DNA from 2 places in the Burkholderia pyrrocinia genome. Region 2 is predicted to be linked to the other one. Evidence: riboswitches for the same ligand, from Rfam matches in the RefSeq annotation. Region 2 holds a riboswitch; the other holds the start of a gene.
What was found. A riboswitch is a leader RNA that binds a small molecule or an ion and turns the genes downstream of it on or off. The one in region 2 is predicted to bind cobalamin.
Positions count from the first base shown of each region.

Region 1: it holds a riboswitch for cobalamin, as region 2 does, so the genes downstream of both, JYG32_RS00150 (TonB-dependent receptor domain-containing protein) here and cobG (precorrin-3B synthase) in region 2, are expected to answer to the same signal.

Region 1 is NZ_CP070977.1:19,848-27,722, reverse strand. Features, by position in the region: gene JYG32_RS00155 (FecCD family ABC transporter permease) at 1-298, opposite strand, end outside; gene JYG32_RS00150 (TonB-dependent receptor domain-containing protein) at 317-2,209, opposite strand; cobalamin riboswitch at 2,274-2,527, opposite strand; gene JYG32_RS00145 (ATPase) at 2,682-3,032, shown strand; gene JYG32_RS00140 (cell division protein ZapA) at 3,029-3,343, shown strand; RNA gene ssrS (6S RNA) at 3,425-3,606, shown strand; gene JYG32_RS00130 (EVE domain-containing protein) at 3,678-4,139, shown strand; gene JYG32_RS00125 (SIMPL domain-containing protein) at 4,318-5,058, shown strand; gene lgt (prolipoprotein diacylglyceryl transferase) at 5,171-6,067, opposite strand; gene JYG32_RS00115 (LysR substrate-binding domain-containing protein) at 6,157-7,071, opposite strand; gene ilvD (dihydroxy-acid dehydratase) at 7,207-7,875, shown strand, end outside.
Region 2 is NZ_CP070977.1:1,139,257-1,147,131, reverse strand. Features, by position in the region: gene cobJ (precorrin-3B C(17)-methyltransferase) at 1-872, opposite strand, end outside; gene JYG32_RS05440 (precorrin-2 C(20)-methyltransferase) at 869-1,603, opposite strand; gene JYG32_RS05435 (precorrin-8X methylmutase) at 1,600-2,226, opposite strand; gene cobG (precorrin-3B synthase) at 2,219-3,622, opposite strand; cobalamin riboswitch at 3,691-3,882, opposite strand; gene cbiE (precorrin-6y C5,15-methyltransferase (decarboxylating) subunit CbiE) at 4,083-5,336, shown strand; gene JYG32_RS05420 (cobalt-precorrin-5B (C(1))-methyltransferase) at 5,336-6,424, shown strand; gene JYG32_RS05415 (cobalt-precorrin-6A reductase) at 6,421-7,152, shown strand; gene cobM (precorrin-4 C(11)-methyltransferase) at 7,196-7,875, shown strand, end outside.

The sequences.
Region 1 (7,875 bases), 1.1 Mb from region 2:
GCACGTACGGTTCCGCGAGCGGGTTGCGCAGCAGCACCTGCAGCAGCGCGCCCGCAAGCGCGAGCAGCGCACCGCACGCGAAGCCCGCGAGCGCGCGCGGCAGCCGCAGCGTGCGGACGATGTCGGCGAACAACGCGTCGCCGCCATGCGGCACGAGCGACGCGAGCGCCTGCCACGGCGACATCGGCACGCTGCCGATCGACAGCGACGCGACGAACAGCAACGCGACCGCGGTGGCCAGCGCGGCCCAGATCGCGGCGGCGCGCGCGGCGCTCATACCGCGCACGGCCCCGCGCATGACGCGCGGCGCATCCGCTTACTGCTGCCAGCCGAGCGTGACATAGGCGCCGCGCTTCGGTGTGTTGTACGCATAGGCAAGCTCGTAGTCCTTGTCGAGCAGGTTGTCGATGCGCGCGCTGACGTACCACGACTTCGTGATGTCGTAGCGCGCGGACAGGTTGACGATCCCGTAGCCGCCGAGCCGCCCGCCGCCCGAATCGTTGCGCGCGCCGCTCACGAGCCATTCGCCGCCGACGCGCCACGCGCCGAACGCGCGGTTCACGGCCATCGACGCGAAACGCCGTGCACGCCGGTCGAGATCCTGATTCTGCGTTTCGTTGACCGGGTTCTGCAACGTGGCGGCAACCCGTACGTCGGTCGCGCCGACATGCCCCTGCCAGGACCCTTCGAGCCCCTGCACCTTCGCGCTGCCGACGTTCTGCGCAATATAGTAGAAGCCGCTCCCGTCGGGTCGATAGTTGATCAGGTTCGCGTAGCGCGTCTGGAACGCGGTGAGCCGCATCACGCCCACCGCATCGGACGCGTACTGCAGCGCGGCTTCGATCGAATGGCTGCGCTCCGGCTGGATCGACGGGTTGCCGGCCATCGGATAATAGAGGTCGTTGAAGCTCGGTGCACGGAACGCGTCCGAATAGCTCGCGGTCACCTTCCAGCGATCGGTCAGTTCGAGGCCGTAGCCGAGATAGTAGGAATTGGCGCCGCCGAAGTCCGAGTACTGGTCGCGGCGCAGGTTCGCCTGGAACTGCTGGCGGCCAAAGCGCCCCGAATAGCCGATCCAGCCGGAATTCACGTGACGCTGCGGCGCGGAATACGCGTTCGACATGAACTGCTGGTCGAGCCGCTCGTAGCCAGCCTGTATCAGGTGTTCAGGCGCGATACGGAAATCGTTTTGCCACGTGTACTGGCGGTTGTCGGTATTGAAGTGATCCGTGTAGACGCCGTTCAGCGCCGACTGGCTGCGGTCGTTGCCGGTCGAAACGCTCAGGTGAGCGGTCCACCAGTCGGTCAGCTTGCCGTTCGCGAACGCACGCACCTGCTGCACGCGCGAATAGAGGTTGTTCAGGTCGGTCGGCACGCCCCACGCGTTGTCGTAGCTGTTGTTGCCGTTCGACTGGAAGTAGCTGATGCCCGCATCCCAGCGGTCGTTGAAGCGGTGGCGCAGCGCCGCGGTGATGCTCTCGTTCAGGTAACCGTTCGCATTCGGGTTCGCGTTCGGCTTCCTCGCCGGGTCGAGCGCGGAAAAACCGTCGTCCTTGTCGCGCGCGATCGACACGCTCAACGTCGTCTTCCCGTCGCTGTCGAGCCGACCCGATACGCCAGCCTGCTGCGTCTGCGTACCGTAGCTGCCGACGCCGACCGCGAAGTTGAAGCGTGGCGGATGATTGCCACCGTCCTTCGTGAACACCTGCACGACGCCGCCGATCGCGCCCGAGCCGTACAGCGACGACACGTTGCCGTTGACGATCTCGACGCGCTCGATCTGGTCGAGCGGCAACTGGCTCAGTTGCGCGGCACCGAGACTCGCGGAATCGACCCGCACGCCGTCGATCAGCACGAGCGACTGCGTCGACTCCGCACCGCGCAGGAACATCGTCGCGCTCGCGCCGGGGCCGCCGTTGCGCACGATCTGCGCGCCGGGCGCGAGCGCGAGCAGCGTCGGCAGGTCGGCGCCCGCATGCGCGGCGATATCCTGCGCGTCGAATACGGTGGTTTGCGGAATCGTGTCGGCCAGCGCCTGCGGCGCGCGCTGCGCGGTGACGACGACCGGTTCGAGCATCGTCGCAGCCGCAGGTTGGGCCGCGGGCACGGCGGACGCCGCGGAATCGGCATTCGCCGCGGTCTGCGCGGCGGCGGCAAGCGGCAATCCGCAAAGCGCGCCGAGCGCCGTGCGGACGATTGGGGTCAGCATGAAGATAAATCCCGTGAAGCACTGCGCGGCCCGCCTCCCCGCAGGCCACGCGTCACGAAGCCCGTGCGGGCTCCCCGTCTCGGCCGGTATCCGGGCTGGCGGCGTACCGGCTCGCCTTCCCGCGCGATGACGCGCAGTGGCCCGCGCCCGCGTGCGAAACCTGCACGCGGAACGCGCCCGAGCCGGCCTGCGTCACTGGACGCGGCCGCTTACCGTTGCGGGGGCAGCGCAGGTTGGCGGTCTCCTGGCGGAGCCCGCGCCCTGCTTCCCGTTTAACCGCGCGTTCCACGCGCGAGCACCGAGGCGGCGCCAGTTTAGGAGCCGGTCGCGCAAGCGTCAAGGAAGCGTCCGGACACGCACGGGACGCGCCCATTCGCAGCAAGAAGCGAGGGTGTTACGACTGGAAACGTTACAGATGTCGGATTGCGCGTTATTCCGCGCTAAAATGCTGGGTCTTTAGAGGACGCAGCAAATGCTCAACGAACTCGAAACCTTATCTCAAAATATTGGCCGTCTGATTTCGCTGAACAAGCGCTATCACGCGGAACGGCTCGCGCTCGAAGAGCAGGTCGCGCAATTGCGCGCGGAAGCGGACACGGTCCGCGCGGAACTCGCGCAACTGCGCGAAGAACGCAATGCGCTCGCGGCCGAGCGCGATACGCTGTCGGCAAAAATCGACGACGCTCAGGTGAAACTGAACGCGATTCTCGAAAAGCTGCCGCGCTCGAAAAGCGCGGAGCAAGCCGACAACCAGCTCGACCTGCTGGATGCGCAGGCGCGTACGGACAGCGATGACGCGGCCAGCCACGGAGAACATGCATGAGCACCAAGCAGATCGAAGTCTCGATTCTCGGTCAGGCCTATCGGCTCGCCTGTTCGGCCGAGACCGAAGCGGCGCTGCTCGAGGCAGTCGCGCGCGTCGACGCCGAAATGTCGAAAATCCGCTCGAACAGCTCGGTACGCGGCATCGATCGCATCGCGGTGATGGCGGCACTGTCGCTCGCATCGGAATTGCTGCGGCTGCAAACGAGCGTGCGGCACGGTGAAGCATTTCCGGCGGAGGAAATCCGTCGTACAATGCACCAGATGAACGAACAGCTCGGCGCGGTGCTCGCACAGCACGAGACGCAGTAACGTTTTAATCGATGCGTCGATTCCCCTTGATCTCTGCGATCAACGGTGGTCAAATTGGCGCATCGAATCACAGTTCAGTCAGCTTCCCTGCCTGGTTCGCCAAGGTCATATATTCCTTGAACCAATGCCATGTGCACGGTTGCGGAAATTTGTAGCACGGGCGCGCGCGTCACTCTGTCTGATGTACCCGAAGTGCTGCTAACTGCGACCAATTCTGAACCTCAGGTTCAGGATGCCGGCCTAGCGGCCAAGGCGGGGGCCTATCCAACGGCATCGGGCACGTCCCGGTGCCGTTTTCTTTTGTAGCAGCCTCTTTCTGCGTCGATCACGATCCATGCAATACTGGCTGATGAAGTCCGAACCGGACGAAGCAAGCATCGACGATCTCGCCAACGCACCGCAGCGCTCGCTGCCGTGGACCGGCGTGCGCAACTATCAGGCGCGCAATTTCATGCGCGACACGATGAAGATCGGCGACGGCGTGCTGTTCTATCACTCGAGCTGCCCCGAGCCGGGCATCGCAGGCCTCGCCGAAGTGTCGTCGACGCCCTACCCCGATCCCACGCAGTTCGATCCGAAAAGCCCCTATTACGACCCGAAGTCGACGCAGGAAGCGCCGCGCTGGCTGCTCGTCGACGTGCGCTACGTGAAAAAGTCGCCGCTCGTGCCGCTCGCCGCACTGCGCGAACACGACGAGCTCGCCGACATGCGCGTGCTCGCACGCGGCAACCGGCTGTCGATCACGCCCGTCACGCGTGCCGAATGGCGGTTCATCACCGAAAAGCTGATGAAGTAGGCGCGCGCCAAAGGTCAAATCTGGTCAGCACGCGCGGCCGCCGCGGAACTCGCGGGTCTCTCGCGCAGCCTAAGCAACCGCTGTCGGCCGATCGGGCCGGCTCTTTTTTTCGTTGCGCGGTACGCCCGCGTCGTGCACGCATGATCCGCGTGCGCGCCCTCGCACAAGGAGTCCAACAATGACCAAGAAATCCGCTCTCGCGCTGTCGCTCGCCCTCGCCGCCGCCGTTCCCGTCGCGCTGACGCTCGCGTCGCCCGCCGCGCACGCGCAAACCGCGAACCCGCACTTTCCGGAACCGGCAGGCGTGCTGTCGCTTTCGTCGCAGGCCAGCGCCGACGTGCCGCAGGACATCATCCACATCACGCTGTTCTACGAACAGCAGGCCAAGGATCCGGGCAGCCTGACGTCCGCGCTGAACCAGCGCGCCGATGCCGCGCTGTCGCAGGCGAAGGGCGTATCGGGCGTCACCGCGCACACGGGCGCATTCTCCGTGTATCCGAGTACCGATCGCGACGGGAAGATCTCCGCATGGCGTGGCCGTACCGAGGTCGCGCTCGAATCGCGCGATTTCGCCGCGGCGTCGAAGCTTGCAGGCCAGTTGTCGAACCTGATGCAGGTCGCGAACGTCGAGTTCTCGCTGTCGCCTGAAGCGCAGCGCACGGCCGAGCAGAAGCTCACGACCGAAGCGATCAAGTCGTTCCGCGCCCGCGCGGACGAAGCCGCGAAGGCGTTCGGCTACAGCAGCTACACGATCCGCGACGTGAATGTCGGCAGCGGTCGCAACGTGCAGCCGTACCCGCGCATGATGGCGATGGCCGCGGCGCCGATGGACAGCGCGAAGATGAGCGCACCGATCGCGGTCGAAGGCGGCAAGGCCACCGTGTCGGTCACCGTCAACGGCTCGGTGCAGATGAAGTAACGCGCAACGCGCGGCTGTCGGAAATGAAAAACGCCGGCCCGAAGGCCGGCGTTTTTCATTTTGCATGCGTGTTGTCGATGCACGCGCCGATTGCGCGCGCATCGGTATCGCATCACGCAGCCGCATTCGCATTCGCCGCGCGACGGCGATACGCCCAGACCATCAGCGCGATACCCCCGAGGATCATCGGCAGCGACAACCACTGTCCCATCGACAGGCCGAGCGCAAGCAGGCCGAGGAAGTCGTCGGGCTCGCGTGCGAACTCGACCGTGAAGCGCGCGAGGCCGTAGCCGATCAGGAACAGCGCGGACACGGCGCCCATCGGCCGCGATTTGCGCGAGAAGAAGAACAGCGCGAAGAACAGTGCGATGCCTTCGAGCGCGATTTCATAGAGCTGCGAAGGATGGCGCGGCAGCATCTGGTATTGCATGAACACATCGGCGAGATGCCACTTCTCGACGAGCGCCGGATGTTTCGGCAGCCATGCCGCATCGTCGCGCATCGCGCCCGGGAACAGCATCGCCCACGGCGCCGTCGGATCGGTCACGCGGCCCCACAGCTCGCCGTTGATGAAGTTGCCGAGCCGCCCGGCCGCGAGCCCCGTCGGCACCATCGGCGCGACGAAATCGGTGACCTGCAGCCAGTGGCGCTTGCGCTGCCACGCGAACAGCATCATCGCGAGCGTCACGCCGAGGAAGCCGCCGTGAAACGACATGCCGCCTTCCCACACCTTGAACACGTCGAGCGGATGCGAGAAGTAGAAATCGGCCTTGTAGAACAGCACATAGCCGAGCCGGCCGCCGAGCACGGTGCCGAGCACGCCGTAGAACATCATGTCGTCGATGTCCTTCGCGGTCCAGCCTTGCGCGGCGACGTGCGGCAGCTTCAGGCGGACCCGGCCGACGACGATCGCCGCGATGAAGCCGACGAGATACATGAGGCCGTACCAGCGCACGGCCAGCGGCCCGAGATGGATCGCAACGGGGTCGAAATTCGGGTGAATGATCATGGGTTAGCGAAGAAGTTTTCGAATGCGGTACGGCCGTCGCGAACGCGCAGCACCGCGCGTTGGACGGCACCGGTGCACCATCGTTCACGTCACGCGGCGAGGCCCTGCGCACGTACGACGTCGATGAAGCCGGCGAGCACGGGACTCACGTCGCCCGTGCGCCACACGAGGCCTGTCTCGACGACCGGCGCATGACCGGCGAGCGGCCGGTAGACCACGCCGGTGCGCCGCAGGTTACGCAGCGATTGCGGCACCAGTGCGACGCCCATGCCGGCCGACACGAGGCTGACGATCGTCTGCATCTGGATCGCCTCCTGGCCGATGCGCGGAGTTTCCCCCGCCGCGCCGTAGCAGCCCGTAATGATGTCATAAAAGCCGGGTGCCAAACGACGCGGAAAGATCACGAGCGGCAATGCGGCGATATCGGCGAGATGCACGGGTTCGTCTTCGGGCGCGTCGCACGCTGTGGCCGGCATCGCGACCACCAGCGGCTCGCGCACGACCGGCAGGTACGACAGTCCGGCCGCGTGACGCGGCGGCACCGGCGGAATGACGAGCCCTGCGTCGATGCGGCCGGCGACGAGTTCGTCGATCTGCACGTCGCTCGTCGCCTCCGCGAGCTGCAGGCGCACCTGCGGATAGCGCGCGCCGAACGCGCGCAGCAGCGAAGGCAGCAGCCCGTAATCGGCGGTCGACACGAACGCGAGCGACAGCGAGCCGGCCTCGCCGCGCGCGAGCCGCCGCGCGAGCGGCGGCAGCGCATCGGCCGACGCCAGCAGCCGGCGCACGTCGGGCAACAGCGCCGCACCCACCGCCGTCAGCGCCACCGAGCGCTTGGTACGCACGAACAGCGCGACGCCGAGCGCCTCCTCGAGCCCCCGGATCGCCTGCGACAGCGGCGGCTGCGTCATCGACAGGCGCTCGGCCGCGCGGCCGAAATGGCGCTCGTCGGCGACGGTCACGAAATAGCGCCACTGGCGCAGGTCGGGCGTCGGATCGGCCATGCGTTACTCATTCGGAAAACGACTTAATAAGCGACAAATAATATATTGGACATCCCAATCCGGAAACTCCATTCTTGTTTCATCCGAACCGGCACGCCGCTCACGGGCGTCGCCCAGACAACGATGGAGTCCCCCATGTCGTACAACCGTCGCTCGAAGCACATCACGCAAGGCGTGGCCCGTTCGCCGAACCGCTCGATGTATTACGCACTCGGCTACCAGAAGGACGATTTCGACAAGCCGATGGTCGGCATCGCGAACGGCCATTCGACGATCACGCCGTGCAATTCCGGCCTGCAGCGCCTGTCGGACGCGGCCGTCGCGGCCGTGAAGGCGTCCGATGCGAACCCGCAGATCTTCGGCACGCCGACGATTTCGGACGGCATGTCGATGGGCACCGAGGGCATGAAGTACTCGCTCGTGTCGCGCGAGGTGATCGCCGACTGCATCGAGACCTGCGTGCAGGGGCAGTGGATGGACGGCGTGGTCGTCGTCGGCGGCTGCGACAAGAACATGCCGGGCGGCATGATCGCGCTCGCGCGCCTGAACGTGCCGGGCATCTACGTGTACGGCGGCACGATCCGTCCCGGCCACTGGAAGGGCCGCGACCTGACGATCGTGTCGTCGTTCGAGGCCGTCGGCGAATTCACCGCGGGCCGGATGTCGCAGGAGGATTTCGAAGGCGTCGAGCAGAACGCGTGCCCGACGTCGGGTTCGTGCGGCGGCATGTACACCGCGAACACGATGAGTTCGTCGTTCGAGGCGCTCGGGATGTCGCTGCTGTACTCGTCGACGATGGCGAAC
Region 2 (7,875 bases):
GCGACGCGCAATGCACGGCCGAGCAGCGTGGCCGCATCGGCTTGCGCGTCACCGTCGACATCGACGAAGCGCAGCGGCACGTCGAGCGTTTGCGCCGCTTCTTCCAGCGCGGCTTCGCCGATCGCCGATGCCGGCGCGACGATGGCCGCGAGCGCCAGCCGCGCGAGGCCTTGTGCGTCGAGCGCGGCTTCGATGCGCGCGGCGAGCGCTTCGTCCGCGTGCACGGCATGCGCATCGACGCCGACCATCACGCTGCGCGGATGGATCACGAGTTCGTCTTGCGTGCCGCGCCATGCTTCGGGCGTCACGCGGATCGCATGCGCAGCCGCGTCGTCGCGCGGCAGCGCGACATCGTCGAGCCACGGCGCCGCGCCGTCGATGCGTGTCGACGCGCCCGCGAGCAGGTCGGACACGAACCGCTTGCCCTGTGCGAGATCGGCGAGTGCATAGCCTTCGGGCGGATTGAGCACGCATGCGCCGAAGCGCAGTTCTCCGCTCGTCGTGATCGCCGGCGCGACGCCGAGCCATTCGGCCAGTTCGCGCGCGATCACGTTGACGCCCGTCAGCCCGCCGAGCAGCGGCACGACGGCCGAGCCGTCCTCCGCGACCGCGAGCACGGGCGGCTCGACGCCCTTGTCGGCCAATGCGGGCGCGAGGCAACGAATCACGATGCCGGCGGCGCACAGCGCGACGATCGGCAAGCCTCGCGCATAGAGTTCGCGCAGGTGCGCGCCGAGTTCGTCGAACGGCACGTCGGCGTCGACGCGCGACGCGAGCCCGTGCACGCGGGCGCCCGGGTAGCGCGCCTGGATCCGCCGCGCGGTGTCGAGCGCGCCCGCGCCGAGCATCACGATCGCGGGCGGAGTCGTCATCCTTGCCATTTTTCCCCCGGCACGACGAGCAGCGAGAAATACGGCGACGCCATCGGATCGACTTCGTCGAGCGGCACGATGCGCTGGCTCGCCATCGTCGCGCGCTCGACGTACAGCGCGCGTTTCGCGAGCCCGAGTTCGTCGAGCACGCGCCGCACCTTGTCGAAATTGCGGCCGAGCTTCATCACGACGGCCGCGTCGGCCTGCGCGAGCCGCGCGCGCAGTTCGTGCTCGGGCAGCACGCCCGACAGCACCGACAGGCTCTGGTTGCGATAGACGAGCGGCTGGCCGAGCACGGCCGTGCCGCCGAGCATCGCGCACACGCCCGGGATGACCTCGGTGTCGTAGCGCGGTGCGAGGCGGTCGTGCAGATACATGTACGAGCCGTAGAAGAACGGATCGCCTTCGCAGATCACCGCGACGTCGCGGCCCGCGTCGAGATGCGCCGCGACGATTTCGGCGGCCGTATCGTAGAAATCGGCGATCACGGTCTCGTAGCAAAGCGGCGGCGGCAATGCCTCGGTCGTTACCGGATAGACGAGCGGCAGTTGCGTCTGCGTGTCGAGCAGGTGCGCTTCGACGATGCCATATGCATTGCCTTTCTTGCCCTTCGCGACGAAATACGCGACCACGGGCGCGGCCTGCAGCACGCGCAGCGCCTTGATCGTCATCAGTTCAGGGTCGCCGGGGCCGACCCCGACCCCGAACAGGCGTCCGCGCGCGGCCGTCATTCGACCTCCGTCGCGAGCGCGTTGATCGCGGCGGCAGCCATCGCGCTGCCGCCGCGCCGGCCGAGCAGCGCGACGTACGGCACGCCGCGGCTGTCGGCATCGAGCATCGCCTTCGATTCGGCCGCGCCGATGAAGCCGACCGGGAACCCGAGGATCAGCGCGGGGCGCGGCGCGCCGGCGTCGATCATGTCGAGCAGGTGGAACAGCGCGGTCGGCGCATTGCCGATCACGACGACGCTGCCCGCGAGATGCGGGCGCCACAGTTCGAGTGCCGCGGCCGAGCGCGTGTTGCCGAGATGGCGCGCGAGGTCGAGCACCTCCGGCTCGCCGAGCGTGCAGATCACGGGATTGCCGGCCGGCAGCCGTGCGCGCGTGATGCCTTCGGCGACCATCTTCGCGTCGCACAGGATCGGCGCGCCGGCCGCGAGTGCCGTGCGGCCCGCGGTGCCGGCGCCGGCCGAGAAGCGCAGGTCGTAGACGACATCGACCATCCCGCACGCGTGGATCACGCGCACCGCGAGTTTCTCGAGATCCGGCGGAACCTGCGACAGGTCGGCCTCGGCGCGGATCGTCGCGAACGACTGGCGGTAGATTTCCTGCCCGTCGCGAATGTAGTCAAGCATCGGTGGTGTCCTGGCTATGCCGCGCGCCCGTCAGTCGGGCCGCGGCCTGGTCAATCGTCAGATGGCGCGCGAGCGGGGCGCCGAGGCCCGCGGCGGCGTCGCGCCGGTAAAGGTCGTAGTGTGCGGGCGCAACCGCGACGAGCGTGTGCGTCGCGGGATGCGGCAGCGCGCAGTGGCGCTCGCAGCCGGTCAGGTGCACGTCGACCGGATGGCCGATGCGCGTGGCGAGCGCGAGCGCGTCGTGTTTCGTGTCGGCGTGCGCTTTCGCGCAGCCCGCACTGCCGGTGCACGCGACGATCGTCGCAAGCGGGTCCGACGACGCGCAGACGAGGCCGAGCGTCGCGAGCGCATCGAGCGTGGCCGGTGCGCGTGCGTGCGACACGCCGTGGATGAACACGCCTTGCCACGGCGTCATCGACAGCGTGCCGTTACCGTCCGATTCGGCCAATGCGGCGAGCCGTTCCAGTTGCGTCGCGTCGAGCCGCCCGAGCGCGAATTGCGCGCCGACGCTGCAACGGGGCGCATCGAGCGACGGGCGCGCGCCGAACCGCAGTGCGGAATCGGAGCGCATGCGCCGCCAGCCGGCGAGCGCGGGATCGGCCGTGAGCGGGAAGGGCAGGTAGTGCCGGGCGCGTTCGAACAATGCGCGTTCGCCGCACGTCGCGAGCAGCGCACGCATCCGCGTGACGTCGGCCGGCGCGAGATCGAGGAACGCGAGCAGCAGTGCGCGGACGAGCGCGACGGCCTGGCCGGGCGACACATCGACTGAAGCAGGCGGATCGTCGTGCGCGACCGGCGGGCAGCCGGCCAGCCCGGCCGCGATGCGCACCGCGCCGTCGTCGCGGCGCCATGCGGCGAGCCAGATGTCGTGCGGATGATCGAGCGCCGCGACCGATTCGCCGCCGTCGAGCTGGATCGAGAATTTCGGCGACAGCTCGCCGCGGCGCGGCTCGCTCGCCAGCATGTCGAGCAGCGGAATGGCGAGCGCGCGGCTGTCGACGAGCGCGGCGGGGTCATGCCCGGCGAGCGGGCTGAGCATGACATTGCGGACGTCGTCGCTCGCGGCAAGCGCGGCCGCATCGGCGGCGGCGTCTGCGGTTGCATCGGCGCGCGGGCCGAGCCCCGCGTCGAGCAACGCGCGCGTCAGCGCGTCGGTCGCGCCGTCGCGAATGCCGCGCAGCTGGAGATTCGCCCGATTGGTCGCATCGATCGCGCCGGAGCCGTACGCACGCGCGGCGGCGGCGATCGCGCGGGCCTGCGCGGCATCGAGCCGGCCGCCCGGCAACTTGATCCGGCACAGTCCGCCATCGGCGGCCGCGACGACGCGCACGAGCCCCGGGCAGGCCGACGGGCGTACGATGGGCGACGCAGGAATCGAATCGGGGGCGGAACTCAACGGGGTACCGGGACAGTGTCGCGCCGCGGCCAACGCATCGGTACACCCCGCCCGACGCCGACTGGCACGCACGCACTTTCTGGCCGGCAGGTCTCCTGGCTGACAGGTCGGCGCCGGCTCCCGGCCTTCCCGGTCGAACCAGTGGCATCAGGGGGGAGATCGGCTCGCTGTCTACAGTTGCGGGGGCAGCCACAGCGGCGCGCGATGCGCCCTGTGTTCCCTCTTCGGCCCCGAAGGGCACCGGCGAACGAACGGCCGTAGGATACCTGATTTCGACCGCGTTTCGCGACCGGAAGGCGGTTCGCGACAGACGAGGCGGGACAGCCCGGCGCTGGCGTGCCGGCAGATGAAACGCGGGATGGAACACGGTACCATGCCGTCTTTCGCAATGGGGACGGCTGCGCCGGCTCTTTCACGGCCGCGCGGCGACACGATGGAATCGAACGATGGGGAAGGGTGCATGACGGCGTGGCTGACGGTAGTGGGCATCGGCGACGACGGTTACGCGGGGCTCGGACGCAGCGCGCGGCGCGCGCTGCTCGACGCGACGCTCGTCGTCGGCGCGAAGCGGCATCTCGACATGCTGCCCGCGCGGCTGCCGGCCGCGCGCGAAGCGTGGCCGTCGCCGTTCGATCTCGCGGGCGTGCTTGCGCGTCGCGCGTCGCCCGTATGCGTGCTCGCGAGCGGCGACCCGATGCTGTTCGGCGTCGGCGCGACGCTCGCGCGCCAGCTTTCCCCCGACGAATGGCGCGTGCTGCCCGCGCCGTCGTCGCTGTCGCTCGCGGCCGCGCGCCTCGGCTGGGCGCTGCAGGACGTCGGCGCGGTATCGCTCGTCGGCCGTCCGCTCGCGACGCTCGCACGTCACCTGCTGCCGGGCCGGCGCCTGTTCGTACTGAGTGCCGACGGCCGCACGCCGGCCGCCGTCGCGGCCGAACTCACCGCACGCGGCTTCGGGCCGACCCGCATCAGCGTATTCGAACATCTGGGCGGCCCGTTCGAGCGGCGTCTCGACGGCCTCGCGCAGGACTGGAACGTCGACGAAACGGCCGCACTCAATCTCGTCGCGCTCGACTGCCAGGCCGGCCCCGACGCACCGCGCCGCGCGCTCACGCCCGGCTTGCCCGACGATGCGTACCGCCACGACGGCCAGCTCACCAAACGCGACCTGCGCGCGATGACGCTCGGGCGCCTCGCACCCGCGCCCGGCGAGCTGCTGTGGGACGTCGGCGCGGGCAGCGGTTCGATCGGCATCGAATGGATGCGCGCGCATCCGTCATGCCAGGCGATCGCGATCGAAGCCCATGCGGAACGGCAGCGCTTCATCGAGCACAACCGCGACGCGCTCGGCGTGCCGGGCCTGCAGCTCGTCGCGGGCCGCGCGCCCGATGCGCTCGCGGGGCTCGCCGCGCCGGACGCGATCTTCATCGGCGGCGGTGCGACGGCGCCCGGCGTACTCGACGCGTGCTGGTCGTCGCTGAAGCCCGGCGGCCGGCTGGTCGCGAACGCGGTCACGCTGCAGGGCGAGATGGCGCTCGCCGCATGGCGCGATGCGCACGGCGGCACGCTCACGCGCGTGTCGCTTGCGCATGCCGAACCGCTCGGCCGCTTCGACACGTGGCGGCAGCCGTTGCCGGTCACGCTGTACGACGTGCGCAAGCCCGACGCGGCCGCCACGACCGGACCGTCGAACGTGACGAACGCAACGGACGCGTGATGCGCGACGAAACCCCCGAACATCCCGCGCCGCTGCGCTTCGGCTATACGACCGGAAGCTGCGCGACCGCGACGTCGCTCGCGGCCGCGCGCCTGCTGCTCGCGGGCCGCGCGGACGATGCCGTCGAGATCGTGCTGCCGAAGGGGCAGCGCGTGATGATGCGGCTCGAGTTCTGCCGGACCACGGCCGACGGCGCCGAAGCCGGCACGATCAAGGATGCCGGCGACGATCCGGACGTCACGCACGGCGCGCTGATCTTCGCGCGCGTCGCGCTCGCGGCGGCGCCCGGCGTGCGTTTTCACGCGGGGCCGGGCGTCGGCACGGTCACGCGTGCGGGGCTGACGCTGCCGGTCGGCGAACCGGCGATCAACCCGGTGCCGCGCCAGATGATGACGACGCACCTCGACGCGCTGGCAGACGAGCATGGCTACGCGGGCGGCTTCGACGTGACGATCGGTGTCGAAGGCGGCGAAGCGCTCGCGCTGAAGACGATGAACCCGCGTCTGGGCATCGTCGGCGGGCTGTCGATCCTCGGTACGACCGGCATCGTGCGGCCGTTCTCGTGCTCGGCCTATATCGCGTCGATCCACCAGGGCATCGACGTCGCGCGCGCGAACGGCATCGAGCATATCGCCGCGTGCACGGGCAATGCGAGCGAGGACGCGATGCGCGCGCATTACCACCTGCCCGACATGGCGCTGGTCGAGATGGGCGATTTCGCGGGCGCGGTGCTCAAGCACCTGCGACGCGCACCGATCGCGCGGCTGTCGATGTGCGGCGGCTTCGGCAAGCTGAGCAAGCTTGCGGCGGGCCACCTCGACCTGCACAGCCGCCATTCGAGCATCGACCTGCCGCTGCTCGCGCAGTGGGCGGCCGAGGCCGGCGCGAGCGATGCGCTGCAGGCCGCGATGCGCGCCGCGAACACGAGCCAAGAAGCACTGAAGCTCGCGCTGGCCGACGGCGTGCCGCTCGGCGATCTCGTCTGCGCGCAGGCGCTGCGCGTCGCGCGCGATATCGTGCCGCCATCGGTCGCCGTCGAGATGTTCGCGATCGACCGGCAGGGCCGCTTCGTCGGGCAAGCGCGATGAGCGCGCGCATCCTGCTGCTCGGCGGCACCGGCGATGCGCTGACAATCGCGCGCGCACTCGGTCCGCATCACGTGTACAGCCTCGCCGGCCTCGGCAAGGTGCCCGACGACCTGCGCTGCGACGTGCGCGTCGGCGGTTTCGGCGGCGCCGCCGGCTTGGCCGCGTATCTGCGCAGCACCGGCATCGGTCTCGTGATCGACGCGACGCATCCGTATGCCGCGCGAATCAGCGCGAACGCGGCTGCCGCGACACGCGACGCGGGCGTGCCGCTGTGGGCGCTGCGCCGCGCGCCATGGGCGCCGCAACCCGGCGACGACTGGCGGATGGTCGACGACTGGGCCGGCATCGAGGCCGCGCTCGCGCCGTTCCGGCGGCCGCTTTTCACGCTGGGCCGCGAACCGCTCGCGCATCTCGACGCGATCCCGCCGCACCAGTTCTGGCTCGTGCGCTGCCTCGACGCGCATCCCGGCAACGCGCACGCGCAGATCGTCGCCGCGCGCGGGCCGTTCACGCTCGACGGCGAGCGCGCGCTGTTCGCGCTGATGGGGATCGACGTCGTCGTCAGCAAGAACAGCGGCGGTGCGGCCACCGAGGCCAAGCTCGACGTCGCGCGCGAACGCAGGCTGCCGGTCGTGATGCTGCGCCGGCCGCCGCTGCCCGAGCCCGACCGCGCGTTCGACTCGGCTGCCGCGCTGCTCGACGCACTCGATCCGGCCGTGCGCGCGTGACATCGCGCGGTCGATCTTCCAACGAATTGACGGAGATTTTTCGATGACGGTGTATTTCATCGGCGCGGGCCCCGGCGACCCGGAGCTGATCACGGTGAAGGGGCAGCGCCTCGTGCGTACCTGCCCGGTGATCCTGTATGCGGGCTCGCTGGTGCCGGCGGCCGTGCTCGACGGCCATCGCGCGGAGCAGATCGTCAATACGGCCGAACTCGACCTCGACGCGATCGTCGCGCTGCTCGCCGCCGCGCATGCGAAAGGGCAGGACGTCGCGCGCGTGCATTCGGGCGATCCGTCGCTGTACGGCGCTATCGGCGAGCAGATCCGCCGGCTGAAGGCACTCGGGATTCCGTACGAAATCGTGCCGGGCGTAACGGCCACGGCCGCGTGCGCGGCGACGCTCGGCGTCGAACTGACGCTGCCCGGTGTTGCGCAGACAGTGATCCTCACGCGCTTCGCGGGCAAGACCACGATGCCGGAAGGCGAAGCGCTCGGCTCGCTCGCCGCGCACCGCGCGACGCTTGCTATCCATCTCGGCGTGCGCCATCTCGCGCGCATCGTCGACGAAGTGCTGCCGCATTACGGCGCCGATTGCCCGGTCGCGGTGATCTATCGCGCGAGCTGGCCCGACGAGGAACGCGTGACCGGCACGCTCGCCGACATCGTCGGCAAGGTGCAGGGCACGCAGATCGAGCGCACCGCGCTGATCCTGATCGGGCGCGTGCT